DNA from 2 places in the Hymenobacter tenuis genome. Region 2 is predicted to be linked to the other one. Evidence: riboswitches for the same ligand, from Rfam matches in the RefSeq annotation. Region 2 holds a riboswitch; the other holds the start of a gene.

Region 1 (4,571 bases), on a different contig from region 2:
TCCGGATCAGAATCGGAGCCGCAGGAAGCTAGGCTAAGTACCAAAGCCGGAGCCCATAGCAGGTGAAGGGAGCGAGCAGAAAGGGCGGAAAAGGGTGTCATACGAAAAAGAATAAGGAAAAATGGTTGGGGATGTTGCTAAAAATCTGGTTGTTACAAACTGGCCTCAGCGCCACAGTAGCCGCAAACTCAGGGCCCCCGAGCGGGGCGGCATGGCGCGGTTCTGGTAGCTCTGGTAGTCTTGGTTGGTGAGGTTGTAGCCCTGCGCCAGCACGAGCAGCTTCCAGTTGGGCTGTAGCACCAGCGTGCGGCCCACAGCGGCATTCAGCAGCAGATAAGAAGGCATGAACTCCGTGGCCGAGGCATCAGTAAACCGCTTGCCCGTGAAGGTGAGGGTAGTGCTGAGCTGCCACTGGTGCCACTGGTGGTCGGTGCTGAAAGCAGCCGTATGCATCGGTACAAAGGGCAGCTGCCGGCCGGTTGGGTCGGCATCATCAGGAGTGCCTTTGGTTTTGCGCGAGCTGGTGAAGCCGTAGGAAGCGCGGGCCGTGAGATGATAAGTGTTCGGCTGCCATTCCAGCTGGGTGCTGGCTTCCAGACCCTGGGCGCGCACCTGCCGCAGGTTGCGTGGCGACCAATACGAAACGCCCGGCGTCCATTGTACCCAGTTATCTACTAGCTGGTGGTAGCCGGTTAGCTCGGTTTGCAGCCGCAGGTGCGCCGGTGCTAGGGTTAGCACGTGCACCAAGCCGCCTTCGTAGCCCAGCCCTTGTTCAGGTAGCAGGTTGGGGTTGCCGCCGGGGCGCCAGTATCGCTCGTTGAGGGTAGGGGCACGGTAGCTGCGCGAGGCGTTGCCCTTCAGGCTAATGGCGTGGCTAGTGGTTTGCAGCGCCAGCCACTCGGCACCCAGCGTGGGCGTAAGCGGTGGCTGGCGGCCGGGCAGCACGGCCTGCCGCAGGTTCAATGACAGTTGTACCCTAGGCCGCGGGTCGTAGCGCAGCAGCGCGAAGCCGGAAAAGCGGTTTTCAGTGCGCGGGGCAGTACCATAACCATCAACTTGCGCTGCAAAATGTTGGGCCTCGGCTCCGGCCCGCACCGAGGCATTGGGCGCCAGACGCCACGTGTGCTCGGCCTGCGCCTGAGTAGTGCGCACCCTCGATTCGCTGAGGCCGCTCACATCGTCGCGGTAATTGATAATGTCTTCAAACCACGCCACGCGCCCGGCCCACTCATGCGTAGTGCCTACGCGCCGATACCCAGCCAGCAGGCGGCGGCTCTGGTCGCGTTCCTGGGCGTGGGTGTTATTGGTGCCGATGCCGGGCTGAATCTGGCGGTCGGCGTCCGTGAGCCACACGGCTGCTGTCAGTTCGCCGCGTTGCCCCAGCCGCAGGGCTAGGTCTTGGGTGAAGCTAAACTGCCGGAAGGCCGCGTTTTCCTGCCGGCGCCGAACGCGCCCGATGGCTTCAGTAGTGAAGTACGGAAAGTTGTTCTCGGCCTCCCGATACAGCAGGCTGGTACGCAGGGCCAGCTTCTGGTTGCTGAAACCAGCCTCTACGGTGCCAGCGCGCAGTCCAAAGCTGCCCAGGTCGCTTTGCACGCTTCCGTGCCAGCCCGCGCCCCAGCGCACCGGCGCTGAAAGCAGTAGCGTGCCCCCAATGGCGCCGCTGCCGTACGTGGCACTAGCCGGGCCAGGCTGAATATCGACTCGGGTGGTGGCGCTGGCCGGAAAAAGGGCTAGGTCCGCTTCGCCTAAAGAGGGTAAGTTGATGTTGAAGCCATTCCAGAGCACCGCCGTATGGCGCGCCGAGGTGCCGCGCATGGTGATGGAAGCCAGTTGGCCGGGGCCGTAGTTGCGGAGGTAAAGCGCTGTGCGCGCGCTCAGCACATCGGCCAGCGTACCGGTTTGGTAGGTGGCAAGAGCTAGTGAATCGAGGGCGATGCGGCGGCTGCCCACGGCAAACCGCTCGGGCCGGATGCCGGCCACCCGCACCGTGGGCAACTGCTGGATGCGCGCCGAATCTGCCGGTGCCACCGATTGGGCCACGCTGGGCACCGTGCAGGCTACTAGGCCTGCACTTAGCGCTAACCGGCAACTCTGCTTTTTCAGCAGAAGCCACTTGTTGAAATGCATCTTCCGAACCAAATTTTCGCAATCGAAAAATTCAGTTCAAAACTTCAGGGCAGGCTACCACGCATTGCTATGCGGCTAGCCCTTCCTCGAAGCCGAGGCCGAAAACAGATAGGTGCTCTGCGGCGCCGAAACGCCACTACTGTATTCATTCTCCGCCCTTCCTCCGCAGGCGCTGAACATGGGAAATGCAAAGGCAGGTCTCCTGGCTTGCTTCAGATGCGTCGCCTTCCCATTTCTCGGGCCTTCCTAAGAAAGCTTTCACAGAAACAGTGGCTTGGTGTGACGCACCAACTCATGAAGCGTACAGTTGCGGGGACAGCTCCGGATTTAAACCGAATTCCCTTTTCAGCCTCGCCCCACAATTAGGGTCTGGCCACCTTTACAGCCGCAAAGATAGAAAATGTACGGAAGCTTTAGCGCCTGGCTTGCGTAGAAGGTTTGCCCCGCGTGCCGGCCTAGGCGCCGCCAGGCGATGCGCGCTGGGTTAAACTGTACCTTATTTCTACCGCTGCTCTTGAAACTTCCCCTGGCCTTTTACCGGCGTCCTGATCCGGTTGTCATCGCCCAAGAACTGCTGGGCAAGCACCTGTTCACCCGTATCAACGGCGTCCTGACGGGTGGCCGCATCGTCGAGACGGAGGCGTATGCTCACCTCAACGACCAAGCATGCCATTCGCACCTAGGGCGCTACACTGCTCGAACCCGCATCATGTACGAGCCCGGCGGCGTGGCCTATACCTACCTGATTTATGGGCGCTACACGCTGTTCAACCTTATTACGAATGAGGAAGGAAAAGCCGACGCCGTCCTGATTCGGGGGCTGGAACCGCTGGATGGAATTCCGGAAATGCTGCTGCGCCGCGACATGTCCTCCGTAAAGCGCAACCTGACCGGCGGCCCTGGCTTACTCACGCAAGCACTTGGTATCACTACCGCCCATTACGGCACCGATCTGACGGGTGATACTATCTGGCTGGAGGACGTTGGAGAGGAAGTAAACGGAGCGGAAATAGTAGCGTCTCCGCGCGTGGGCATTGACTACGCCGGCGCCGATGCCGCACTGCCCTGGCGTTTCCGCTTGAAAGGCAACCCCTGGACTAGCCCCGCCAAATAGCCAAACCGCCCCCGCCTGAGCAGAACTGTTCAGGCGGGGGCGGTTATATTGGATGCTATGGTTACAGCTTCTCGCAGACCAGCACCATCAGCTTGCCTTCCAGATTGGTGGTAGCAAACAGATACAGGTCGCCGCCTTCTCTAATGCCGGTGCGGTGCCGGAACTCAGCTACGGTATCAGGGAAATTGCGCGTCGTGACGTGGGCCCGTACATCAGGTCCCAGGTAGGTGCGCAACGCCTGGCCATCGTATTTCTCTACCCCTTTGATTCGGAAAATGCGGCCCGGAAACTCGGGGCGCAGGGTATCGGAGGTGTACAGATGACTGTGCTGGTGCAGTTTCAGCAACTCAAAAGCCGTTCCGATGCTTTTAAAGGCCCCGGCTTTCAATACGGCTACATTTGGCTCATAGAGGAACTGTTGCGGCTCGGCGTAGCGCGCAATGGCTCGCGCCTCCCGCGCTCGGTTCAGCCGAAACTCCTGCTGCTTGCCCGTGCGCAGTAAATTCACCGTGAAGCGCTCCGGATCTACGGCTGGTTCCGCGGTAAGCTCATACAACACCTCCTTGCACTCATTATCGACTGACACTACCCACAGACGGCGCACGTGGCGCAACTCCTGAATGGCCAGTTCAATGTCAAGCATAGGCGAAGTTTTCAGTAGTACGCGCTGGCTTTTTTGCAGCAGCAGCGGCATGATGCGCAGCACGTCGGGCTCACAATCCTGCAACCGAAATATTTTCTTGGCGGCTGTGTCCCGGCGTGCGGGGTCGAGGTATAGCCAATCGAAGGTGTCCGGCGTATTGCGCAAAAAGTGCGTAGCATCCTCGTTGTGGCACTGCACGTTTTCAATGCCTAGTTGCGCCAAGTTGTAGCGCACTACATCCGTAAGCGCTGCATTGCGCTCCACATAATGCACCTCGGACACGGTAGCAGCAAAATATGCCGAGTCAACCCCGAAGCCACCGGTCAGGTCTGCTAGCCTTTCTCCCTGCACCAAAGAGGCTTTAAACGCGGCAGTTCGGGCAGAGGAAGCCTGCTCTACGGATAGCGTGGGCGGAAAAACGAGGTCTGGGTTATCGGCCCAGGTAGGGAGTTTGGCGCGAGCTTTTTGGCGGGCCTGGATTTGGCGAACCAAGTCCGGAATGGGCAGGCCGGGGTAGCGGCGGGCTTGCAAAGCAAGTTGGGCTGGGTCGTCGTGCAGGTGCTCGGCAACGTATTGCCGGGCTGCTGTCGGCAGCGGGTATTCCATGTAGGTTTCCTACGAAAGTACGTCGGGGTCGGACGTGAACCAGGCCCCGGGCAAAGCAAAAGGGAGCGCCAAACGTAA
Region 2 (4,571 bases):
GATATAGGTAGTAAAGGTGTAGAACACAACCGTGCCGCCCAAGGTAAGCCCCACCACCGTCAGAACTTCGCGCGGGTGGCGGAGCAGCAAGGTTAGCTGGCTGGGCTTGTTTGCTTGCGCTTCGTCGGTGGTGGCGTGGCGGGTGAAGGCATCGGTTTCTTCCATGGCGCGCCGCAGATACAACGCTACTAGGGCCGCGGCCGCTCCAATACCGAAAGGCACCCGCCAACCCCAGGCGTACATTTGGTCGGAGGTTAAGGCCTGTTGCAGACCTAGCTGCACAAACAGGGCCAGCAGTTGCCCAGCAATCAGGGTGACGTACTGAAAGCTGGAAAAGAAGCCCCGGTTGCGCTGGTCGGCCATTTCGCTCAGGTAGGTAGCCGAGGTGCCGTACTCGCCGCCCACACTCAGGCCCTGCAGCAGGCGCGCCAGCACCAGCAGCACCGGCGCCGCTACCCCAATCTGCTGGTAAGAAGGCGTGAGGGCAATGAGTAAGGAGCCGCCACACATCAACAGCACCGAGGCCAGCAGCGCCGCCTTGCGTCCGGCGCGGTCGGCGTACACGCCCATCAGCCAACCGCCCAGCGGCCGCATCAGAAAGCCCACTGCAAAAATGGCCGCCGAGTTAAGGAGTTGCGCCGTAAGGTCGCCCTTCGGAAAGAAGGCCGGCGCGAAATACAAGGCAAACGCCGAGTACACGTACCAGTCGTACCACTCCACTAGGTTGCCCACGGAACCGCTAAAAATGGAGCGGATGCGCGAGGCCATGGTGCGCGGCGCCTGAGAAACAGAATGAGCCATAAGAAGGATGCTAGGAAAGCCAGCGGCCGAAAATAGCGGAATACCAGTAAGCGCCGGCAGTGGTCCGCGCACCTGTGCCAGGTTCTGCTACCTTTGGCGAATCGTTCTTTGTCTGTTATTCCAGTCAGACGAGCGGCAGGTTGCTGGCCCTAGGCCAACACAAAAAGGGAACCGGGTGCAACTCCCGGACAGACGCGCTACTGTAAGTACCGGCGGCCTACGGGCCGCGGCTGCTTTCCGGTTAGCCCATTGCCCGGCATGTACCCGGGTGAGAAGGGCGGAAAGCAGGGTACAAGTCAGGAGACCTGCCTGCCGCTGTTGATGAGAAGGTTCCTTCGCGACTTGAGGGCCTTGTCGGGTGCTGCTATGGAGCTCGTTGAAGTATCCCTCTACCACTACTAGGTATCTGCGGGGGTGAAAGGCACGAACGCACCTAGCACCTCGGTAAGCGCATTTTAGGCTAGCAACAGGACCCCACGGAGGCAGACCAAAGCACTAGCTGTGGTTTCACTTTTCACCTTTCCTGCTCTAATGTCAACGCTTGCCGAAAAAATCAGCCGGGCCGAAACGCGCATTTTTAAAGCCGTTTTTCCCAACACCACCAACCACTACGATACCCTGTTTGGGGGCACTACCCTGCACCTCATGGACGAAGTGGCCTTCATAACTGCTACCCGCTTTAGCCGCCTCAAAATGGTCACGGTGTCATCTGATAAAGTTGACTTTACCCACCCTATTCCTGGGGGCACCTTAGTTGAGCTGATTGGGCGCGTAGAGCACGTGGGCAACACTAGCCTCAAGGTGCGGGTAGAGCTGTTTGTGGAGCAAATGTATTCCGAGGAACGACACCGGGCTGTGTCGGGCTTATTCACGTTTGTGGCCATAGATGAGCACAAGCGTCCGGTCCGGATTCTGAGCCCCGATGTGGCTGCCGTATAGGAAACGGGCCATTACTACTTGCCGAGATGCTACGAGGTGAGTGCTTCGAAACAAGCGTGTTACGGGTGAGTTACAGGATTATTTTTATAGGAGACTGAACCTTTATTGTCGTGTTTCACGTTTGAAATGCCGTTCCCTTGTCCTATAGTATGGCAACTGAAAAGAATTACTCGCCTGAAATGAATGCCCGTTTGGAACAGTCATTTCGGGAAGCGGATGTAGCCCGCGAAGAACTAACCGACTCTATGGCAAATTCAGTGGCCGCTAACTGCGACCTACTTCACCACGGCCTTGTAAGCGCCAAAGGGTTAGAAGTTACAACCGAAATGTACCGGCATCTGCTGGGCAATCTGCTACGCCATCCCTCCGGCGAAGTCCGGACGCAGGCGCTAACGCTCTTCAACGAATCGATGGAGAAATTCTGGCCCCGTTTGCAGTCTTCCTCCGTAGGAACGCCATCCGACGGGCACTACTAGCCCCACGCCCTTTTCACTGGTTCCGCACCCGTATATAAGCCTCGGAAAGCTCGTTGCAGCTTTCCGGGGCTTTTTGCTGCTTTAGAGCTGCGTATCTTTGCACTTCCGTTACAGTCCTTACGGTTCAAAGGCTAACTCCCTTTCACCTTTAGTATGCCTACTACCCAAGAAATTGAACTACTGCTACCGCCGGAGGTAGCTTTCGATGAGCTAGCCCGCTACCGGGCCTTGCTCGATGCCGCCGGCCTAGTGCCTGGTCAGGCCGATTTTGTGCATTTGCGTAAACGCTCCATTGATGCTCGGGGCCGCCAACCGCTCGTACGCCTACGCGCCGACATCTACCAGACCCCACCGCCGGCTGAGCTGTTTGGCCCCTGGTTTACGTATCCTGATGTCAGCCAGGCCCGTCGCTCTGTCCTTATAGTAGGTGCCGGGCCAGCTGGACTTTTTGCGGCGTTGCGAGCTATTGAGCTGGGCATAAAGCCTATTGTGGTGGAGCGCGGCAAAGATGTACGTACCCGCCGCCGCGACCTAGCGGCGCTCAACAAAGAGCACCTGGTCAACCCTGACTCCAACTATTGTTTTGGAGAAGGCGGCGCCGGCACGTATTCCGATGGCAAGCTCTATACCCGCTCCACCAAGCGCGGCGACATCCAGCGGATTCTGCGCCTGCTGGTGCAGCACGGCGCTACCCCCGATATCCTCGTCGATGCGCATCCGCACATTGGCACCAACAAGCTGCCCTATGTGGTGGCCGCCCTGCGTGATAGTGTGCTGCAAGCTGGGGGCGAAGTGCACTTCGAAACCCGCGTGGATGACCTGATTCTGGAGCACAACCACTTACGCGGCGTGGTAACGGCTAGTGGCCAAGCGCTGGAAGCCGATGCCGTGATTCTGGCTACTGGCCACTCCGCCCGCGACATTTATGAACTGCTGCACCGCCGAGGTGTGCTGATTGAGGCCAAGCCGTTTGCCTTGGGTGTGCGCGTAGAGCACCCGCAACAGCTCATCGACCAAGCCCAGTACCGCCGCCAAGACCGGGGTGTATTGCCGGCTGCTTCGTACTCTTTGGTGCATCAAACCCAGTGGAAAAGCCAGCAGCGGGGCGTATTTTCCTTTTGCATGTGTCCCGGCGGCTTTATTGTGCCGGCAGCCACCGCTCCGGGTGAGGTAGTGGTGAATGGCATGAGCCCTAGCCGCCGCGATTCACGCTTTGCTAATTCCGGTATAGTAGCGGCCGTGGAGCTAGAGGATATGGATGTGCGCCAGTACGGGGCCTTGGCGGGCCTGCGGTTTCAGCAGCAGATTGAGCAGCGTGCCTGCCAGTTGGCCGGCAACACGCAGCTAGCACCTGCCCAGCGCCTCGGCGACTTTTTGAAAAACAAAGTTTCGCCGGAGCTGCTGGAAACCAGCTACCAGCCCGGTCTCGTGTCGGTGCCGATGGACAAAGTGCTGGGTGCAGGACTGGCGGAGCGGCTGCGCCAGGGCTTCCAGAACTTTGGGCGTAAAATTCCGGGGTATGCCACCAACTTGGCTCAGATTGTGGGGGTTGAAAGCCGCACCTCCTCGCCCGTCCGGATTCCGCGCGACCGGGACACGCTGCAACACCCCGTGGTATGCGGCCTGTTTCCGTGCGGAGAAGGTGCTGGGTACGCTGGCGGTATTGTGTCGGCGGCTATGGATGGGGAGCGGTGCGCCGAGGCCGTTTTGGCTTCTATTAGGGCCTAGTATATGGCTGCTAGCCCGCTTTTGCTCGTATAACCTCAGCACTACGTTTTACTTTCTCACTACAAACAGCCGACGGCCTCAGGCTGAACGCTCGCAGCATATGAAAAAGACCCTTGTTCTCGGGGCTAGTGATAACCCCTCACGCTACGCCTACCGGGCGGTGCATCAGCTTAAAAACCACGGCCACGAAGTGGTGCCCGTTGGTATTCGTAAAGGCCAGGTGGCGGGCCTTGATATCCGGACGGACCGCCCCACGGCTACCGATGTGGATACGGTAACGCTGTACGTGGGCCCGCAAAACCAGCCCGGCTGGTACGATTATATTCTGGACCTGAACCCGAAGCGTATCATTTTCAACCCCGGCACCGAAAATCCGGAGCTAGAGGAGCTGGCTCAGCAGCGCGGCATCCGCACCGAAGAAGCCTGCACCTTAGTTATGCTTTCGGTAGGCCAGTACTAGCCTTTAAAGTATCAGTAACCCTGCCCGCAGCGCCCTACTCTCTGAACCACGTTCAGGCGGTAAGGCGCTGCTTTATTTTATCCAGGCTATTTACGTTACTAGGCCCGTCTGTTAATTCAACTCGGCACAAATATTGTTCAATTCAAGAAGTCAGATTTTTGCTGCCT

What was found. A riboswitch is a leader RNA that binds a small molecule or an ion and turns the genes downstream of it on or off. The one in region 2 is predicted to bind cobalamin.
Region 1: linked by a shared signal. The riboswitch ahead of ACYVGU_RS16835 (TonB-dependent receptor) and the one ahead of ACYVGU_RS06860 (acyl-CoA thioesterase) in region 2 are both predicted to bind cobalamin.

Annotation. Positions count from the first base shown of each region.
Region 1 is NZ_BAAGWF010000004.1:773,428-777,998, forward strand. It holds gene ACYVGU_RS16830 (DUF5074 domain-containing protein) at 1-101, opposite strand, end outside; gene ACYVGU_RS16835 (TonB-dependent receptor) at 166-2,130, opposite strand; cobalamin riboswitch at 2,306-2,526, opposite strand; gene ACYVGU_RS16840 (DNA-3-methyladenine glycosylase) at 2,645-3,244, shown strand; gene ACYVGU_RS16845 (THUMP-like domain-containing protein) at 3,306-4,493, opposite strand.
Region 2 is NZ_BAAGWF010000001.1:1,590,971-1,595,541, forward strand. It holds gene ACYVGU_RS06855 (MFS transporter) at 1-801, opposite strand, end outside; cobalamin riboswitch at 922-1,128, shown strand; gene ACYVGU_RS06860 (acyl-CoA thioesterase) at 1,333-1,740, shown strand; gene ACYVGU_RS06865 (hypothetical protein) at 1,890-2,216, shown strand; gene ACYVGU_RS06870 (NAD(P)/FAD-dependent oxidoreductase) at 2,370-3,944, shown strand; gene ACYVGU_RS06875 (CoA-binding protein) at 4,045-4,404, shown strand.